2 regions of the Arthrobacter sp. D1-17 genome follow, and region 2 is predicted to be linked to the other one. Evidence: riboswitches for the same ligand, from Rfam matches in the RefSeq annotation. Region 2 holds a riboswitch; the other holds the start of a gene.

Region 1 (9,791 bases), 900 kb from region 2:
GTGCAGGCAAGGACTCCGCCGTTCACCACAACGTGGTTGATATAGCTGTAGTCCACGAACCCTTCGGCGTCCGTCAGCGTCTCGGGGGCGGGCACCTCGATGATGTTCCATTCCCGTCCGGCGGCATCCTGCGTGGAGGACAGAAAGCTGATGAGTTCCTGGCTTACGCCGTAGTCGGGGTGCGCCGGGTTTCGCTGCGCGTGGACCAGGAGCGTGCCGGGGGACGGGATGGCTGCAACGAGGTCCACATGGCCCCGGGTGCCGAATTTTTCTGAATCACGCGTCAAGCCGCGGGGCAGCCAGATCACGTGGCTGGCACCGAGGGTCCGGACCAGCTCCGCTTCGATCTCGGCTTTGGTCAGGCCGGGATTGCGCCCGGGATCGAGCTGGACGGTCTCGGTGACCAGTACGGTGCCCTCGCCGTCCACCTGGATGCCGCCGCCCTCGTTCACCAGTCCTGACACCAGATGGTCTGCGCCTGCCCGTCCCGTGATTTCGGCCGCTATGCGGGCGTCTTGGTCCCAGCGGGCCCATTCCTGCGCACCCCAGCCGTTGAAGACCCAGTCCACCGCACCCAGCGTGCCGCGGCCGTCCAGCACGAACGTCGGGCCGATGTCCCGCATCCAGGCATCGTTCAGCTCCGCCGTCAGTACCTCGACGGCGGGTGCGAGATACCCCTTTGCGGTATCGGCGTCGTCGGGGGCCACCACCACCGTGACCGGCTCGAACTCAACGGCAGCGTTCGCGACGGCGGACCACACCGAACGCGCGGCATGCGCCTCCTCTGCAGTCCCGCCCAGAGTGTAGCCGCCGGTGGGGAACGCCATCCAGAGCCGCTCCTGGGGCGCCGTTTCTGCCGGCATGCGCCAGGTGCTCATGCCGTCACCTCCGCCAGGGCATTGGCCGCGGCCAGCCGATTGGGCTCAACCAGCGGAGCCGGCACTCCGCCGAAGGGGGCGTCGTGGCGCACTGGTTCAGTGAGACGTGAGTAGGTGTCCGGGCGGCGGGTGGTGAGGAATGGGAAGAGCGTGAGCCAGTCTCGGCGCTGGTCCAGATCCACGTCCGCGACGAGGACGGCCGATTCGTCACGCGGTGCCTGGACCAGGATGCGTCCGTAAGGATCCGAGATGAAGGAGGACCCGTAGAAATTGAGGGCGTCCTCCTGGCCCCAGCGGTTGGGGACCACCATGAACAGCCCGTTGGCGATGCCGTTGCCCACGATAACCTGCTGCCACAGGGGCTGCGTGTCAAAGTCCGGGAACAGCGGTTCTGAACCAATCGCCGTCGGATATACCAGCAGCTCCGCGCCGCCCAGCGCGTAAAGGCGTGCCAGTTCCGGGAACCACTCGTCCCAGCAGGTGGGCATGCCGAGGCGCGCGCCGTCGAGCTCGGCCGGAGCGTGGACCGCATAGGCGTCTTCGGCTGCCGGGCCCTGCCGGAAGAACCTGTCCTCGTAGTAGCCAGCAGTGACGGGGATGTGCAGCTTGTGCGTGCGCGCCAGCAGCTCAGTGGAGGGGGAGACAAGGATGGAGGTGTTCAGGCCGAGGCCGTCGTCGCTGCCGTCAGGGTGTTCTGCCTGCTGGTAGAGCGACGCGTGGACGCAGATGCCGTGGCGGCGGGCGGCTTCAGCCGCGAAGCGGAAGGTGGGACCGCCGAGGAGATCCTCCGCCACGTCCGAGGGTCGCGAACGGGTGCGGCCCAGGGACAGGTCGTTGTCCGGGACCTGGTCCGCAGGGTAGCGGGACAGCGTCAGTTCGGGAAGGAAGACGACACTGGCGCCGAGGCGGGCAGCGCGACCGATGCCATCGTCCAGTTCGGCGCGGACAGCGGCGTTGCTGCTGTGCCAGTGGTGCTGGACAACTCCGATCCGCAGGGCGGGCCGCGTGGACGGCGCTGTCCGGGCGGGGGAATCGAGGGCATCCAGGCGGGTGATTTCGATCATGATAATCACTCCATTGCGACGGCCGCATACTAAATGAATGACGTTCATTTAGTATGCGCAGTGCCTGCGGTGCTGGCAAGGGTTATTTGAATGTCGATCATTTATGACGGAAAGTACTAAGTAAGCTGATGGTGAAACGGCGGCTTGGTTCTGCCGCCCGGATTAGGGGCTGGGGTAGCGTCGGAACTGCTGGACCAATCGAGGAGGACGAATGAAAGCTTCACCGACCCTGACCAACAACATGCAGGCTGTGCTCGCGGACCTGATCGAGCTGCACCTCCAGGGCAAGCAGGCACACTGGAATATCGTGGGGACCAACTTCCGGGACCTCCACCTGCAGTTGGACGAGATTGTGGACGCCGCGAGGACCTTCGCTGACGACACCGCGGAGCGGATGCGCGCACTCCATGCGCTGCCCGACGGCCGCAGCGAGACGGTGGCCAAGTCCACCAACCTTGCCCGCTTCCCGGACGGCCTTATCAGCACCCAGGACGCGGCCGAGCGGATTGTTGCCGCCTTGGAAGCCGCGGTCGGCACCATGCGCAAAGTCCATGACGAGGTGGATGAGGAAGACCCCACCACTGCTGACTTGCTCCACACCTTCATCGAGAAGCTGGAGCAGTTCGCCTGGATGCTGAGTGCTGAGAACATGAAGCCCACCGCCAGCGTCACGCAGCCTGACGGCAAGTAACTTCGCGTGCTGCGGCCCGGCCGCAAAGGCAAAACAGCCCCGGAACGAGCTCCGGGGCTGTTTTTGTGCCGGACACCTTTGTGCAGGCCCCTTTTGTGCAGGCCCTCTTTTGGGTCGGCACCGCCCGACGGCGGACAGGACGGCCGCTGCTGCCATCAGTACCAGCGCGATGGCAGCATGATGTGGACGCCCGAGTCGAAAGCCGTGCGGGCAGCCTCTGCGAGAGCCTCGGAAGCCGGGGCCGGCAGCATCCCGGCCAGTTCCACCGCGCCCGCGAGTGTTTCGCCTGCGCCGGCCAGCGCTTCGGCCGGCGCCGTCTCGGGGGAAGTGCCCACGACCGCAGGTGGCAGCGCCAGATGCTGCTGATACGAGGCCGTGAGGATGGATCCCAGCACGGCTGTCCCGAGCAGGGACCCACCTCATAGCCTGTTTCCGAAATCGCCGCGGCTGCCCCTGACCTGGCTGGCGGAACTGCCCCCAAGGATCAGGTCGTTGGAAATTGTCTCCGCCCCGCCCACGCCGACGGCCAGCAGGAGCAGTGCGCCCAGCAGTAGCCCCGGCCCTGATGAATGGTCGTCTAGGGCGACGAGCCTGTAGCCCGCAGCGCTGAGGAACAGGCCTCCGGCCACAACAAACCCGGGGCGCAGCTTTTTCACCAGCGGCACCACGAGCAGCCCGGCCATCACCATCGCGGCAAGGGCGGGAAGCATGGCCATTCCAGATGCCGAAGGGGACATGCCCTCCAGCAGCTGCAGCTGCAGGTGCTGCGCCAGGAACAGGATGAAGCCGTTGTAGGAGAACAGCGCCAGGACATTGGCCGTGATGGCCGTGCTGAAGTCGGGGTTGCTGAAAAGCGATAGGTCCAGGAGGGGCGACGCCAGGCGCTTCTGCCGCCGGACAAATGCCCAGCCCATGAATGCGCCAAAGGCGATGACGGCAACCGGCGCCCCCGAGGCCTGCGGTGGCAAGTTCCTTGATTCCGTAGAGGCCCGCGCGGGTGTTCCAAAGGAGGGCTGCTCTACCATTTCCCGAACAAGGAAGCGCTGATCGGCGTCCTTTTGGATCGCCTGGACGAGTACGCCGAAGCCGATGCGCAGGCCATGTCCACCGCGCCCGAAGGGGCGGCCGCCTACTTCATCAGGTCCTCCGTCTGGGCGGACACCCACTGGACCCTGCCATCGTCGCCTCCACGCGACTGGCGGAAGTGGCCCACGAGGAAACCCGGCGCCGGTTCGCCCGCATCCAGCAGCGGTGGCTGGACGAGATTGCCAAGGACGTGGGACCCGACCTCGCCTAGGCGGTCCTGTATATGGGTGACGGCGTGTACTTCAATGCAATGCTCTCCATCGGGCCCGCCGCGACCGCCGCAGAAACGGCTGCCGACGGCGAAAGCCTGCTCTCCGCGCTGGCGCGGCTCCGGGGCTGAAGAGCGCTTTCCCGCGGGGAACCCGATGATTGCGCGGCGTCGGCCGGCCGCGGGCCCGGACGCCGCTGCTGCAGTTTGCGGACGGGTTCGGGACGTAGGAGAATGGCCGGTGTGGCTGATGCCACGGCTAACTGAATACGCCTTTGATCTGCGGCGGGAGAGTCCTGCAAGTAGGTACAAGCAGGCGCCGTAGGAGCAAACCCTCCCCAGGAATCTCACAGGCCCATGTACCGCCGCGGCGAGGCAACTCTGGAAAGTAGCAGGCTGTCGGCCGTAAGGCCCGGGATCACCCGACAACTCAGGACACGCTGTGCTCACCGACGGTGCAAGCGGCGCCGCGCACGATGCGCGCCGCGGAAACTCTCAGGTCCAATACAGAGCGGGGAGGAACCCGAATCACTGTGGCGTACCCGCGCCGCCTTAGTTATGGAGTTCCTTTGACCGTACATTCAGCCTCCGCCACCTTCGTCGACCGGCACATCGGAGCCCGCCGCGAAGCCCATGTTGCCGCCATGCTCAAGGCTGTGGGCTTCGACACCGTTGATGCCCTGGTTGACACCGCCGTTCCCAAGGACATCCGGCAGGATGTTGCGCTGGAACTGTCTCCGGCGCTGAGCGAGGTTGAAGCGCTCGCCGAGCTCCGCAGGCTGGCCGCGAAGAACAAGACGGCTGTACAGATGATCGGCCAGGGCTACTACGACACCGTGACGCCTCCGGTGATCCGCCGCAACATCCTGGAATCCCCTGCGTGGTACACGGCCTACACCCCGTACCAGCCGGAAATTTCCCAGGGCCGCCTTGAGGCGCTGCTGAACTTCCAGACCATGGTCCAGGACCTCGTTGGCCTGCCAATCGCCAATGCCTCGCTGCTGGATGAAGCAACGGCGGTGGCCGAGGCGGTGCTGCTGATGCGCCGGGCCAACAAGAACAAGCAAGCCCGCGAGGGCAAGACCGTCCTGGACGCTGACTGCCTGCCGCAGACCATCGCCATCGTCAAGGGTCGCGCCGAGGCGCTGGGCTTCGAGGTCGAGGTCGCGGATTTGTCCTACGGACTGCCTGACGGTGACATCAACGGCGTCGTCCTGCAGCAGCCCGGAGTCTCCGGCCGGGTCTGGGACCAGTCCCCCGTGATTGCCGCCGCCAAGGAACGTGGTGCCCTGGTCACGGTCTCAGCTGACCTGCTGGCCCTGACCCTGATCACGCCTCCCGGCGAGCAGGGCGCGGATATCGCCGTCGGGTCCGCGCAGCGGCTGGGTGTGCCGCTGTTCTACGGCGGACCCCACGCCGCCTATATGGCAGTGCAAAAGGGCCTTGAGCGCTCCCTGCCCGGCCGCCTGGTGGGTGTCTCCAAAGACTCTGCCGGAGTGCCCGCGTACCGCCTCGCGCTGCAGACCCGGGAGCAGCACATCCGCCGTGAAAAGGCGACCTCCAACATCTGCACCGCGCAGGCGCTGTTGGCTATCGTCGCGTCGATGTACGCGGTCTACCACGGACCGGAGGGGCTGAAGGCGATCGCCGAGACCGCGCACAGCCACGCCAAGGTTCTCGCGGCATCGCTCAAGGCAGCCGGCTTGGAAGTCCTGCACAACAGTTTCTTCGACACCGTGACCGTTTCCGTTCCGGGCAAGGCGGCCGGCATCATCGCCGCAGCAGAAGAAAAGGGGATCAACCTCCGCGTGATCGACGCCGACACCGTCGGCATCTCCACGGATGAAACAACCACACCGGCCATCGTGGCGGACGTACTCGCCGCCTTCGGCGCCACGGCAGTGGGAGCCCCGGGCAGTTTCGCTCTTGACCCCGCCGTCGAACGCACCTCCGGTTACCTGGAGCATCCGGTGTTCAATACGCACCGGTCCGAGACGCAGCTGCTGCGTTATATCCGGCGGTTGTCGGACCGTGACCTGGCGCTGGACCGCACGATGATTCCGTTGGGGTCCTGCACGATGAAGCTGAATGCGACGGCCGAGATGGAGGCCATTTCCTGGCCGGAGTTCGCCTCGATCCACCCGTTCGCGCCGGATTCCCAAACGGCGGGCTGGCGTGAGCTGATCGCTGATCTGGAGGCGCAGCTGACCGAGATCACCGGCTATGACCAGGTCTCGATCCAGCCCAATGCCGGGTCCCAAGGTGAGCTGGCGGGTCTGCTGGCGATCCGCGGTTACCACCGGTCCCGTGGCGAGGGCCAGCGGAACATTTGCCTGATTCCGGCCTCGGCGCACGGCACGAACGCTGCCTCGGCGGTGCTGGCGGGCATGAAGGTCGTGGTGGTGGCCACCGCGGCGGACGGCACCATTGACCACGCGGACCTGTACGCGAAGATCGAGGCGCACAAGGACGTGCTGTCGTGCATCATGATCACCTACCCCTCCACCCACGGGGTGTACGACGGGGACGTCCGTGAGGTCTGCGACGCGGTGCACGCCGCGGGCGGGCAGGTCTACGTTGACGGCGCGAACCTTAACGCCCTGGTGGGGCTGGCCCAGCCGGGCAAGTTCGGCGGGGACGTGTCGCACCTGAACCTGCACAAGACCTTCTGCATCCCGCACGGCGGCGGCGGGCCCGGCGTCGGCCCGGTCGCGGCCAAGGCGCACCTGGCACCGTTCATGCCCGGCAACGCGGCGTCCTGGAGTGAGGGTGATGACGTGCCGATCTCGGCCTCGCGCTTCGGCTCCGCCGGGGTGCTGCCGATCTCCTGGGCGTACGTGAAGCTGATGGGCGGGGACGGGCTGACCGAGGCCACGAAGTCGGCGCTGCTCGCGGCGAACTACGTCGCTGCGCGCCTGGATGAGCACTTCCCGGTGCTGTACACCGGTGAGGGCGGCCTGGTGGCGCACGAGTGCATCCTGGACCTGCGCGAACTCACGGCCCGGACCGGTGTCACGGCCGAGGACGTGGCCAAGCGCCTGATCGACTACGGCTTCCACGCCCCCACCCTGGCGTTCCCGGTGGCCGGGACCCTGATGGTGGAGCCGACCGAGTCCGAGGACCTGGCCGAGATCGACCGGTTCATCGAGGCCATGGTTTCCATCCGCCGCGAGATCGACCAGGTCGCCAACGGTGACTTCACTGTGGAGAACAGCCCGCTGCGTAACGCCCCGCACACCGCGGCCGCGGTCATCAGCTCCGACTGGAACCGTGACTACCCCCGCGAGCAGGCCGTGTTCCCCGTGCACTCCCTCAAGCAGGACAAGTACTTCGCGCCCGTGGGCCGCATCGACGGCGCAGCCGGGGACCGGAACCTGGTCTGTTCCTGCCCGCCGCTTTCCGAATTTGAGAACTAAGGATCACCCCCCATGACTGAGAAGTACACGGCCCTGTACGAAGAGCACAAGAAACTCGGCGCCTCCTTCACCGACTTCGGCGGCTGGCAGATGCCGCTCAAATACACCTCCGAGCTGGCCGAGCACCACGCCGTCCGCAACGCCGCCGGCATCTTCGACCTCTCCCACATGGGCGAAGTCTGGGTCACCGGGCCGGACGCCGGAGCCTTCCTGGACTACGCCCTCGCGGGAAAGATCTCCGCCATGGCCGTCGGCAAGGCCAAGTACTCGCTGATCTGCAACCAGGACGGCGGCATCATCGATGACCTCATCGTGTACCGGCGCCCTGCCGGTGCTGGTGCTGCCGGTGCTGGGACCGCGGAGACCGGAACCGCCGACAGGTTCCTCGTCGTGCCCAATGCCGGCAACGCTGCCACCGTCGCCGCCGCCCTCGTCGAGCGCGCGGCAGGATTCGACGTCGTCGTGGACGACGTCTCCGCCGAAACCTCGCTCATCGCTGTGCAGGGGCCGAAAGCTGAAGAAATCCTTCTTCGCCTCGTTCCCGCAGCCCAGCACGAGCTCGTCACCGGACTGAAGTACTACGCCGGCGTCGAGGTCCCATTCCTCGTGGCCGGCGCGGGTCAGGAGCTGCTGCTGGCACGCACGGGCTACACCGGGGAAGACGGCTTTGAGATCTTCGTGGACAATGCCGACGCCGCCGCCCTCTGGCAGGCAATCATCGCCATCGCCGACGAGGGGGAGCTGACGCCGGCCGGCCTGGCCTGCCGCGATTCCCTCCGCCTGGAGGCCGGCATGCCGCTCTACGGCAACGAACTGTCCCTCGACGGCGACCCCTTCGCCGCCGGCCTGGGCCCCGTCGTCGCGCTGTCCAAGGAAGGCGACTTCGTCGGCAAGGCAGCCCTGGCGGCCAAAAAGGAAGCCGGAGCCGGAACCAGCACGGGACGGAAGCTCGTAGGCCTCAAGGGCCTGGGCCGCCGCGCCGGCCGGGCACACTACCCTGTGCTTAAGGACGGCAACGTCGTCGGTGAAGTGACCTCCGGCCAGCCCAGCCCCACCCTGGGTTACCCCGTCGCTATGGCTTACGTCGACGTCGAATACACCGAGCCCGGCACGTTCTTGGACGTAGACCTCCGCGGCAAGGCAGAACCCTTCGAAGTCGTGGCACTCCCGTTCTACAAACGCGCCAAGTAGTTTTGCGGGAGAGCGTCCGGGACCACCTACCCCCGGACGCTCTCTCACTTTCTGCACAATTAACCCGGCGCTCTCTCACTTTCCGTCGGGTTTAACCCGACGCTCTCTCACTTTCCGAAATCACCGAAACGTAAGGAACCAAACAACATGGCAAAAGTTGCCGCTGATCTGCAGTACTCCGAAGAACACGAGTGGCTGTCCCGGAAGGATGGAAACGTTGTTTCCGTCGGCCTTTCCGCCGTGGCCACCGACGCCCTCGGCGACATTGTTTACGTGGACCTGCCCGAGGTCGGCTCCACTGTGACTGCCGGCGAGACCTGCGGCGAGGTGGAGTCCACCAAGTCCGTTTCGGACCTCTACTCCCCGGTCACTGGCGAGGTCACGGAAACCAACCCGGCCGTCGTCGACGACCCGGCGCTAATCAACAGCGACCCGTACGGTGCAGGATGGCTCTTCAAGGTCGCCGCCGAGTCGGAAGGTCCGCTGCTGTCCGCCGAGGAGTACGCGTCCAAGAACGGCGGCGAGCTTTAAGCCATTGGATTGCGCTCGGGGCTGCCCTCGCGGCGCCCAAAACGGCGTAGCGTTGGTAAGAGAGATTGCTGGCAAGTCCGCTGGTTGAGCTTGTCGAAGCCCGGCCCGTCGGGTTCAACCTTTGTGCATGCCGGGCCCACGCCGTCCGGGTTCCCTGGCCGAGCTTTCGAGGTTAGGGGGGACGGCGGGGAGCATGCTGCCGGAGGCCGGACCCGAAGGGGCCGCTGCTCACCTCTCGATTACTGACTTTTTAGGAACTGATCATGGCTGTTGGTGTCTTTGACCTTTTCTCCATCGGAATCGGCCCGTCGAGTTCGCACACTGTGGGGCCGATGCGTGCTGCTGCGGTGTTTGCGGAGGAGCTTAGGGCGTCCGGGGTGTTGGAGCGGGTGGCGTCGTTGCGGGTGGATCTGTACGGTTCGCTGGCTGCGACGGGTCACGGGCACGGGACGATGACCGCGGTCCTGTTGGGCCTGGAGGGCTTTCATCCGGAGTTGATCCTGCCGGAGGAGGTGGAGTCCCGGCTGGCGGACATCGCGGAGACCGGGATGCTGCAGCTGGCCGGCGCGGGCGGCGGTGTGCGGTTGCCGTATGGGGTGGAGGATATTGTGTTGCGGCCCTTGACCGTGCTGCCCCGGCACACCAACGGGATGACGTTTACCGTGTCCGACGCCGCCGGCGAGGTGCTGCACAGGGCGACGTTCTTCTCGGTCGGGGGCGGGTTCA
Region 2 (9,791 bases):
CCGCAACACCATATCCTCCACCCCATACGGCAACCGCACACCGCCGCCCGCGCCGGCCAGCTGCAGCATCCCGGTCTCCGCGATGTCCGCCAGCCGGGACTCCACCTCCTCCGGCAGGATCAACTCCGGATGAAAGCCCTCCAGGCCCAACAGGACCGCGGTCATCGTCCCGTGCCCGTAACCCGTCGCAGCCAGCGAACCGTACAGATCCACCCGCAACGACGCCACCCGCTCCAACACCCCGGACGCCCTAAGCTCCTCCGCAAACACCGCAGCAGCACGCATCGGCCCCACAGTGTGCGAACTCGACGGGCCGATTCCGATGGAGAAAAGGTCAAAGACACCAACAGCCATGATCAGTTCCTAAAAGTTAGTAATGGAGGTGATGGGCCGGGGTTGCGACAAGCTCAATGAGAGAGGTTGGCCATGCCCGGGTAGAGGGGGTGGGCGGCGGCGAGAGCCTCGACGCGGGTGCGCAGGCCCGAGAGGTCAGCACCGGCGCCGGCAGTCAAAGCCTCGGCGATGATGTCCGCGACCTCAGCGAACGCGGCTTCGCCGAAGCCCCGCGTCGCGAGGGCCGGGGTACCGATGCGGAGCCCGGAGGTGACCATCGGCGGGCGCGGATCAAACGGCACGGCGTTGCGGTTGACCGTGATGTCGATGGAGGCGAGGCGGTCCTCGGCCTGCTGCCCGTCGAGTTCGCAGTCGCGGAGGTCCACGAGCACGAGGTGCACGTCGGTTCCGCCGGAGACCACGGAGATTCCCTTGGCGGTGACGTCCGGCTGGACCAGACGTTCGGCGAGGATCCTGGCGCCGGCAAGCACGCGCTCCTGGCGCTCCTTGAACTCGGCTGAGGCTGCGATCTTGAATGCCACGGCCTTGCCGGCGATGACGTGTTCCAGCGGGCCGCCCTGCTGGCCCGGGAACACGGCCGAGTTGATCTTCTTGGCGATGCCGGCATCATTGGTCAGGATGATTCCGCCGCGCGGACCGGCGAGGGTCTTGTGCGTGGTGGAGGTGGTGACATGCGCGTGCGGCACGGGGGACGGGTGCAGGCCTGCTGCCACCAGGCCGGCGAAGTGAGCCATGTCCACCATCAGGTACGCGCCTACCGAATCCGCGATGCGGCGGAACTCAGCGAAGTCGAGCTGCCGGGCATAGGCGGACCAGCCGGCAACGATCAGCTGCGGCTTGTGCTCCTGCGCCAGGCGCTCCACTTCGGCCATGTCGATCCGGTGGTCCTCCTCGCGGACCTGGTACGGGATCACGTTGTACAGACGTCCGGAGAAGTTAATCCGCATGCCGTGGGTCAGGTGGCCGCCGTGGGCCAGGTTCAGGCCCATGATGGTGTCCCCCGGCTTGATCAGCGCATGCATCACCGAGGCGTTGGCCTGCGCGCCCGAGTGCGGCTGGACATTGGCGAATTCGGCGCCAAAGAGGGACTTCACCCGGTCGATCGCAAGCTGCTCGACGACGTCCACATGCTCGCAACCGCCGTAGTAGCGCTTGCCCGGGTAACCCTCGGCGTACTTGTTCGTCAGAACCGATCCCTGAGCCTGCATCACCGCGGCAGCGGTGTGGTTCTCAGAGGCGATCATCTCCAGGCCGTCGCGCTGGCGGACGAGCTCGTCGTCGATCTTCGCTGCGATCTCCGGGTCCAGCTCGCCAAGTTCGGCGTTGAGGCTCGGGGAGAGAACCTGCTGGAAGGCCATTCTCTCTATGCCTGCGGCACGGGCGGCGCTCACAGCTCGCCGCCGTTCTTGGACGCGTACTCCTCGGCGGACAGCAGGGGGCCCTCGGACTCAACTGCAACCTTGAAGAGCCATCCTGCACCGTACGGGTCGTTGTTGATGACAGCCGGATCGGAAACAACAACGTCGTTGACTTCCGTGACCTCGCCCGACACGGGGGAGTACAGGTCGGAGACCGACTTGGTGGACTCCACCTCGCCGCAGGTCTCGCCGGCAGTCACAGTGGAGCCGACCTCGGGCAGGTCCACGTAAACAATGTCGCCGAGGGCGTCCGTGGCCACGGCGGAAATGCCGATCGACATCAGGTTCCCGCCATCACGGGACACCCATTCGTGCTCGTCGGAGTACTGAAGTTCAGGGGCGACTTTTGCCATGTTGTTGGTTCCTTAGGTTTCGGTGATTTCGGAAAGTGAGAGAGCGCCGGGTTGAACCGTGCAGAAAGTGAGAGAGCGTCCGGGGGTGGTCCCGGAACCGTCCCGCAGGCTACGTGGCGCGTTTGTAGAACGGGAGTGCCACGACTTCGAAGGGTTCTGCCTTGCCGCGGAGGTCGATGTCCAAGGGCGTGCCGGGCTCGGTGTATTCGACGTCGACGTAGGCCATAGCGACGGGGTAACCCAGGGTGGGGCTGGGCTGGCCGGAGGTCACTTCACCGACGACGTTGCCGTCCTTGAGTACGGGGTAGTGTGCCCGGCCGGCGCGGCGGCCGAGGCCCTTGAGGCCTACGAGCTTCCGTCCCGTGCTGGTTCCGGCTCCGGCTTCCTTCTTGGCCGCCAGGGCTGCCTTGCCGACGAAGTCGCCTTCCTTGGACAGCGCGACGACGGGACCCAGGCCCGCGGCGAAGGGGTCGCCGTCGAGGGACAGTTCGTTGCCGTAGAGCGGCATGCCGGCCTCCAGACGGAGGGAATCGCGGCAGGCCAGGCCGGCCGGAATGAGCCCGTGCACAGCGCCCGCGTCCAGCAGCGCTTCCCACAATCCGGATGCGTCAGCGTTGGGAACGTAGATTTCGAAGCCGTCCTCTCCCGTGTAGCCGGTGCGGGCCAGCAACAGGGTGTGGACGGTGCTGTTGACGGATATTCCTACCTCCACGGCAGCGTAATACTTCAGCCCGGTGACGAGCTCGTGCTGTTCGGCCGGGACCAGTCCCAGCAGGATGGCCTCGGCGTTGGGTCCCTGGACCGCGATGAGCGAGGTTTCGGCGGAGACGTCGTCCACGACGACGTCGAATCCTGCCGCGCGCTCGACGAGGGCGGCGGCGACGGTGGCAGCGTTGCCCGCGTTCGGCACCACCAGATACTTGTCGTCGCTCCGGCGGTACGAGATGAGGTCATCGATGATGCCGCCGTCCTCGTTGCAGATCAGCGAGTACTTGGCCTTGCCGACAGCAATGGAAGAGAGCTTTCCCGCGAGGGCGTAGTCCAGGAAGGCTCCGGCGTCCGGCCCGGTGACCCAGACTTCGCCCATGTGGGAGAGGTCGAAGATGCCGGCGGCGTTGCGGACGGCGTGGTGCTCGGCCAGCTCGGAGGTGTATTTGAGCGGCATCTGCCAGCCGCCGAAGTCGGTGAAGGAGGCGCCGGCCGCTTTATGCGCGTCATAGAGCGCGGTGTAGTTCTCAGTCATTGTGAAGTCCTTAGCTCTCAAATTCGGAAAGCGGCGGGCAGGAACAGACCAGGTTCCGGTCCCCGGCTGCGCCGTCGATGCGGCCCACGGGCGCGAAGTACTTGTCCTGCTTGAGGGAGTGCACGGGGAACACGGCCTGCTCGCGGGGGTAGTCACGGTTCCAGTCGGAGCTGATGACCGCGGCCGCGGTGTGCGGGGCGTTACGCAGCGGGCTGTTCTCCACAGTGAAGTCACCGTTGGCGACCTGGTCGATCTCGCGGCGGATGGAAACCATGGCCTCGATGAACCGGTCGATCTCGGCCAGGTCCTCGGACTCGGTCGGCTCCACCATCAGGGTCCCGGCCACCGGGAACGCCAGGGTGGGGGCGTGGAAGCCGTAGTCGATCAGGCGCTTGGCCACGTCCTCGGCCGTGACACCGGTCCGGGCCGTGAGTTCGCGCAGGTCCAGGATGCACTCGTGCGCCACCAGGCCGCCCTCACCGGTGTACAGCACCGGGAAGTGCTCATCCAGGCGCGCAGCGACGTAGTTCGCCGCGAGCAGCGCCGACTTCGTGGCCTCGGTCAGCCCGTCCCCGCCCATCAGCTTCACGTACGCCCAGGAGATCGGCAGCACCCCGGCGGAGCCGAAGCGCGAGGCCGAGATCGGCACGTCATCACCCTCACTCCAGGACGCCGCGTTGCCGGGCATGAACGGTGCCAGGTGCGCCTTGGCCGCGACCGGGCCGACGCCGGGCCCGCCACCGCCGTGCGGGATGCAGAAGGTCTTGTGCAGGTTCAGGTGCGACACGTCCCCGCCGAACTTGCCCGGCTGGGCCAGCCCCACCAGGGCGTTAAGGTTCGCGCCGTCAACGTAGACCTGCCCGCCCGCGGCGTGCACCGCGTCGCAGACCTCACGGACGTCCCCGTCGTACACCCCGTGGGTGGAGGGGTAGGTGATCATGATGCACGACAGCGCGTCCTTGTGCGCCTCGATCTTCGCGTACAGGTCCGCGTGGTCAATGGTGCCGTCCGCCGCGGTGGCCACCACCACGACCTTCATGCCCGCCAGCACCGCCGAGGCAGCGTTCGTGCCGTGCGCCGAGGCCGGAATCAGGCAAATGTTCCGCTGTCCCTCGCCACGGGACCGGTGGTAACCGCGGATCGCCAGCAGACCCGCCAGCTCACCCTGGGACCCGGCATTGGGCTGGATCGAGACCTGGTCATAGCCGGTGATCTCGGTCAGCTGCGCCTCCAGATCAGCGATCAGCTCACGCCAGCCCGCCGTCTGGGAATCCGGCGCGAACGGGTGAATCGAGGCGAACTCCGGCCAGGAAATGGCCTCCATCTCGGCCGTCGCATTCAGCTTCATCGTGCAGGACCCCAACGGAATCATCGTGCGGTCCAGCGCCAGGTCACGGTCCGACAACCGCCGGATATAACGCAGCAGCTGCGTCTCGGACCGGTGCGTATTGAACACCGGATGCTCCAGGTAACCGGAGGTGCGCAGGACGGACTTGGGCAGGTCAAAGCCTGCTGCGTCACGCACGGGCCCGGCGCCGAAGGCGACGGCAACAGCGGACAGGGTTGCCGGCGTCGTGGTCTCATCAACGGAGACGCCCACGGTGTCCTCGTCAACGAAGCGCAGATTGATGCCGAGGGCTTCCGCGGCGGTGATGACCCTGCGGGCCTTGCCCGGGACGCGCACGGTGAGGGTATCGAAAAAGGACTCGCTGACCAGTTCGCGGCCTGCCGTTTTCAGGGCGGCGGCCAGGACGCGCGTGTTGTTGTGGACCGTCTCAGCGATCGCCTTGAGGCCGTCAGGGCCGTGGTAGACGGCGTAAAAGGAGGACACGATGGCCAGCAGCGCCTGCGCGGTGCAGATGTTGGACGTCGCCTTTTCACGGCGGATGTGCTGCTCCCGGGTCTGCAGCGCCAGCCGGTAAGCGGTGGCACCGGCGTTGTCCTTGGAGACGCCGACGATGCGGCCGGGGAGCGTGCGCTCCATGCCGGTGCGCACGGCCATGTAGGCGGCGTGGGGTCCGCCGAAGAACAGCGGCACACCCAGCCGCTGCGCGGACCCGACGGCGATATCCGCGCCCTGCTCGCCGGGAGGCGTGATCAGGGTCAGGGCCAGCAGGTCAGCTGAGACCGTGACCAGGGCACCACGTTCCTTGGCGGCGGCAATCACGGGGGACTGGTCCCAGACCCGGCCGGAGACTCCGGGCTGCTGCAGGACGACGCCGTTGATGTCACCGTCAGGCAGTCCGTAGGACAAATCCGCGACCTCGACCTCGAAGCCCAGCGCCTCGGCGCGACCCTTGACGATGGCGATGGTCTGCGGCAGGCAGTCAGCGTCCAGGACGGTCTTGCCCTCGCGGGCTTGCTTGTTCTTGTTGGCCCGGCGCATCAGCAGCACCGCCTCGGCCACCGCCGTTGCTTCATCCAGCAGCGAGGCATTGGCGATTGGCAGGCCAACGAGGTCCTGGACCATGGTCTGGAAGTTCAGCAGCGCCTCAAGGCGGCCCTGGGAGATCTCCGGCTGGTACGGGGTGTAGGCCGTGTACCACGCAGGGGACTCCAGGATGTTGCGGCGGATCACCGGAGGCGTCACGGTGTCGTAGTAGCCCTGACCGATCATCTGAACCGCGGTCTTGTTCTTCGCGGCCAGCCTGCGGAGCTCGGCGAGGACCTCGACTTCGCTGAGCGCGGCGGTGAGTTGCAGGGCGTTCTCTTGGCGGATGGAGGCCGGGACGGCCGTTTCAACGAGGCCATCGACCGAGTCGTAACCGATGCTCTTGAGCATGATGTCAACGTCGGCCTGGCGCCGGGCACCGATGTGCCGGTCGGCAAAAGTTGACGGAAGCGATTGAATCGTCATGAGGAACTCCAGGTCTGGCCGGCCCTGAGGGGCGCGGCGTCGGTTGGGTTCCTCCCCGCTCTGTATTGGACCTGAGAGATTCCGCGGAGATGGTCTTCCGCTTGCACCGTCGGTGAGCCAGGACGTCGCCTGACTGCTTTCCAGAGTTGCCTCGCCGCAGCGGTACATGGGCCTGAGAGATTCCTGGGGAGGATTTGCTCCTACGGCGCCTGCCCGGTGAATGACTGGGAGGACTCTCCCGCCACGGCTCGAAAGGCTATAAAAATGTGGTGATTCGGCTCACAACTTACCGGAGATTTTCTCGGAGGCCAAATCGAGGCCGTAGACGGCTCTTGAAGCATTCGATTCGAACCGGCCAGGACACCTGCACACAGGTCTCGCTTTGACACCTGCCCGTGACCAAGACCACACTGAACCCACTCTCCCGCAGGCTCCTGACCTCAGGGAGCTACTCTTCCGAGTCCCTTATCTCCAAGCTCTCCGCCGCGCGTCCGCCTCCTGCAGGCATTGACCTTTACAGCTTCGACAACCTCGAACAGCGATGGTGGGGACATATCCGGCCGCCGTTTCCCAGCTCAGAGGCGTGTCGTCTTGAGCGCCGTCGACCAGGAGATGAGCTGCTCCAGGAGCGGCTCCAAAGCTTCTTCGGCGCTTTCACTCGGGGTGAAGGTGGTGAAATTCTCGAATTCGGTGGTGAAGGGCAACGCCACCTGAGCGCGCACTCCGGCCATTTGTAGTTCGGCAGTGATCAGCCGGAGGTTCTCGACAGCACGCACCCCGCCGGCGCTGCCGTAACTGACAAACCCCGCAGCCTTGTTGTTCCATTCCGCGTAGAGGTAATCCAAAGCATTTTTCAAAGCACCGGGAACGGAGTGGTTATATTCGGCCGTCACGAAGATAAAACCGTCGAACCTTGAGACGGCCCCGGCCCAGACTTTCGTATGCGGTTGCGTGTAATTCCCCATAGAAGGCGGCATTGGTTCATCCAGCAGCGGAAGGTCATAATCTGCGAGGTCGAGCATTTCGAACTCTGCACCGCCCCGGGCAGAAGCCCTTGAAAGCACCCAGTCGGCAACTTGTTTGCTGCGGCGCTGGGGCCGTGTGCTGCCGACGACCACTGCTATTTTCACCATGAGTACGGTTCCCTTCCGGCCTTGGCTTTCGGTTCACGCGTTGTGAGGCAACGATAAGCACCGGTGCCAGTGGACTTCCATCTCACTCCGGAATTTCCAGCCGGAAGCCGCAGGTGCAGTCCAGCATCTGAACGGGGAGCAAGACGCTGCGCAGCCGGCCGGGAAAAGGGCCGTTGCTGAACCAGTAATGCAGCACCTCGAGCTCGTGGCCGGTTATCTCCATGGGGCAGCCGCAGTGGATGTACTCCTCACCGAAAATGAGTACGTCCGGGGTCCAGAGCACTTGCCGCAAAGCTGCCGTGACGTCGCCCATGTACGCGGTATGTTCATGAAAGTGCAGGCAGTCCATGCAGGTGTAGGCGACCGTGACCAAGTCGCCGTCACCGGCTGCCAATGCCGTTATTGCCCGGATGGCCAGGTTGTGCTCGGTGCCGCATTCTTCGCAGCGGAGGCGGTGCGGCTTGGGCGGCCGCGGGTCCCCTGGCCTGTGTCCATTGGATATGAAGGACATGCTAGGCCGCGCGAACAGGGCTGGACACTGACCTGCGGTTGTGGATCCGCTGGTCATCTGTGGAATGTGTGGCGCCGGTGCCCGCTGTTCTGACTGCCGATGCTTTTTGGATAAGCTGCTTCTGCGTTGAGGCCATGGGTGGCGCTTTCCGCGGGGTGCTTCCTGGCCGCCGTTCTGCTGCAGCGGTTTTCGTTCCGGCCATGCAGTCGGCCTGAGGACTTTCTAGACTCCATTAAAGGAGAAATTTAACTCTACGACTGGCACCACCAGGTGTACAGGCGGCACTGTCGCCCAGCCCCGCACACAGCCATCCGCTTCCCCGGTCCGTGAGCTACATCGCCGGGCGCGGTGCCTAAACCTGCCCGCCACGAGCATCGCGGCAACGGGCATCCGAGCCGAGCACCAGCACCGCCCTGGCGCCCAGCAGTGACCGCGGCCGACTTGGGCTGCCTGGCGGAGGCCAGCACCAGGTCGGTGCCCGATGGAGGTGGGAGCATCGTAAAGCAGTAGGAACAGGCTAGGGGCGGACCCGGGCCTGCAACATTTAAGGGCACCTCTTCCCAGCAACGGCGCAATCATGCATTCTGGACACGGACGCGGTTCCGACAAAGAAGTCGGGGGAGGGGCCGCGGTCCGTTGATGACCGGTCTCGCCATAGTTGGGGAATGGCGTGGCCGCCCGGGCCGTTTCCCGTCCAGCAGCAGGAAATGGGGATCCAGCCGTTATGCACAGTACCCTCGTCGGTCATCGTGACCTTCCATCGCAATCGGCCAGGGTGTGACGTCCGTGGACCGCAACGTTATCCAGCACCGGCTTAAGATCCACGTTCACATCGATGAGCGCCTGCAGACCGCCAGCATCGAGGTGCGCGGTACGCTGACGGTGGCCAACCTGCGCGCACTGTACGTCATCGCGCGCAGGACCAGTGCCTTGCTGCCCGGCCGGGAAATCGTCATTGACCTCACCCATGCGAGGGCTGCAACCGAAGCCGTCAACGTTCTTCACGACCCCGTCCAGCTCAACAATCTCGCCGTCTCGTCCGGCAACAAGGGGCTGCTGTGCCCGCTGCGGATCCTGGATCCGCCGCACCCGCATGGCAGCAATACCAATGGCGGCCATGCACCCGCAGCCCTGGACCACACCCGCAAGAGCTATCCGCTCAAAGGAGAGCCCCTGCGAACCCAGCCTGTAAAGGGCGAGCAGACCAAGAGGCGGCGCACCGGGGCCCCGCCAGCCAACCCGGTCGGCACTGGGCGTGCCGACGCATCGAAAGGCCAATCATGAAACTCACCGTCCATACGTTCGTGACCCTCGACGGCGTCATGCAGGGTCCCGGCGGCAGGGAGGAGGACACCAGCGGCGGGTTCGAATTCGGCGGTTGGCTGGTCCCGTACGTGGATGACGATTTTGGCCGCCTCGTCGACGGCTGGTTCGCTGCGGCCGACGCAATCCTGCTTGGCCGCACGACGTACCAGATGTTTCAGCCCTACTGGGAGCAGGTCACCGACCCGGACGACGCCGTGGCCGCCGCCCTGAACTCACTGCCTAAGTACGTGGTCTCAAACACCATCAGCAACCCGACGTGGAGCAACACCAGCGTCCTCTCCGGCAACTTCCTCGAGGCGATTGATGACCTCAAGTCCGGGCCGGGCCGGGAGCTGCAAGTGCATGGCAGCCACCGCCTTGCCCGGGCGCTGCATGACGCAGGGCTCGTGGACGAATACCGGATCCTTGTCTTTCCCTTGGTGCTGGGTCAAGGGAAACGGCTCTTCGACGGCGGCGCCATGCCCTCCGCTTACACCCTGGCCGGGCACAAAGCCACATCGGCCGGCGCCGTCCACCTCACCTTGGTTCCTGCGGCTTTCGGAGCCGCCGAGCTGGAAGTGGGGGAATTCGAAGTGCGGGAGGGGCGGGAGCAGATC

Evidence for each region. A riboswitch is a leader RNA that binds a small molecule or an ion and turns the genes downstream of it on or off. The one in region 2 is predicted to bind glycine.
Region 1: linked by a shared signal. The riboswitch ahead of gcvP (aminomethyl-transferring glycine dehydrogenase) and the one ahead of gcvP (aminomethyl-transferring glycine dehydrogenase) in region 2 are both predicted to bind glycine.

Annotation. Positions count from the first base shown of each region.
Region 1 covers NZ_CP096382.1:3,439,516-3,449,306, reverse strand. Annotated here, with positions in the region: gene M1E01_RS15905 (agmatine deiminase family protein) at 1-878, opposite strand, end outside; gene M1E01_RS15900 (nitrilase-related carbon-nitrogen hydrolase) at 875-1,942, opposite strand; gene M1E01_RS15895 (Dps family protein) at 2,154-2,633, shown strand; partial or broken gene M1E01_RS15890 (MFS transporter) at 2,760-3,620, opposite strand; partial or broken gene M1E01_RS15885 (TetR/AcrR family transcriptional regulator) at 3,629-4,059, shown strand; glycine riboswitch at 4,204-4,302, shown strand; glycine riboswitch at 4,303-4,447, shown strand; gene gcvP (aminomethyl-transferring glycine dehydrogenase) at 4,497-7,343, shown strand; gene gcvT (glycine cleavage system aminomethyltransferase GcvT) at 7,356-8,534, shown strand; gene gcvH (glycine cleavage system protein GcvH) at 8,682-9,065, shown strand; gene M1E01_RS15865 (L-serine ammonia-lyase) at 9,329-9,791, shown strand, end outside.
Region 2 covers NZ_CP096382.1:185,902-195,692, forward strand. Annotated here, with positions in the region: gene M1E01_RS00875 (L-serine ammonia-lyase) at 1-354, opposite strand, end outside; gene glyA (serine hydroxymethyltransferase) at 408-1,712, opposite strand; gene gcvH (glycine cleavage system protein GcvH) at 1,742-2,125, opposite strand; gene gcvT (glycine cleavage system aminomethyltransferase GcvT) at 2,235-3,368, opposite strand; gene gcvP (aminomethyl-transferring glycine dehydrogenase) at 3,379-6,225, opposite strand; glycine riboswitch at 6,276-6,375, opposite strand; glycine riboswitch at 6,376-6,476, opposite strand; gene M1E01_RS00900 (NADPH-dependent FMN reductase) at 6,801-7,343, opposite strand; gene M1E01_RS00905 (hypothetical protein) at 7,441-7,869, opposite strand; gene M1E01_RS00910 (hypothetical protein) at 8,656-9,153, shown strand; gene M1E01_RS00915 (dihydrofolate reductase family protein) at 9,150-9,791, shown strand, end outside.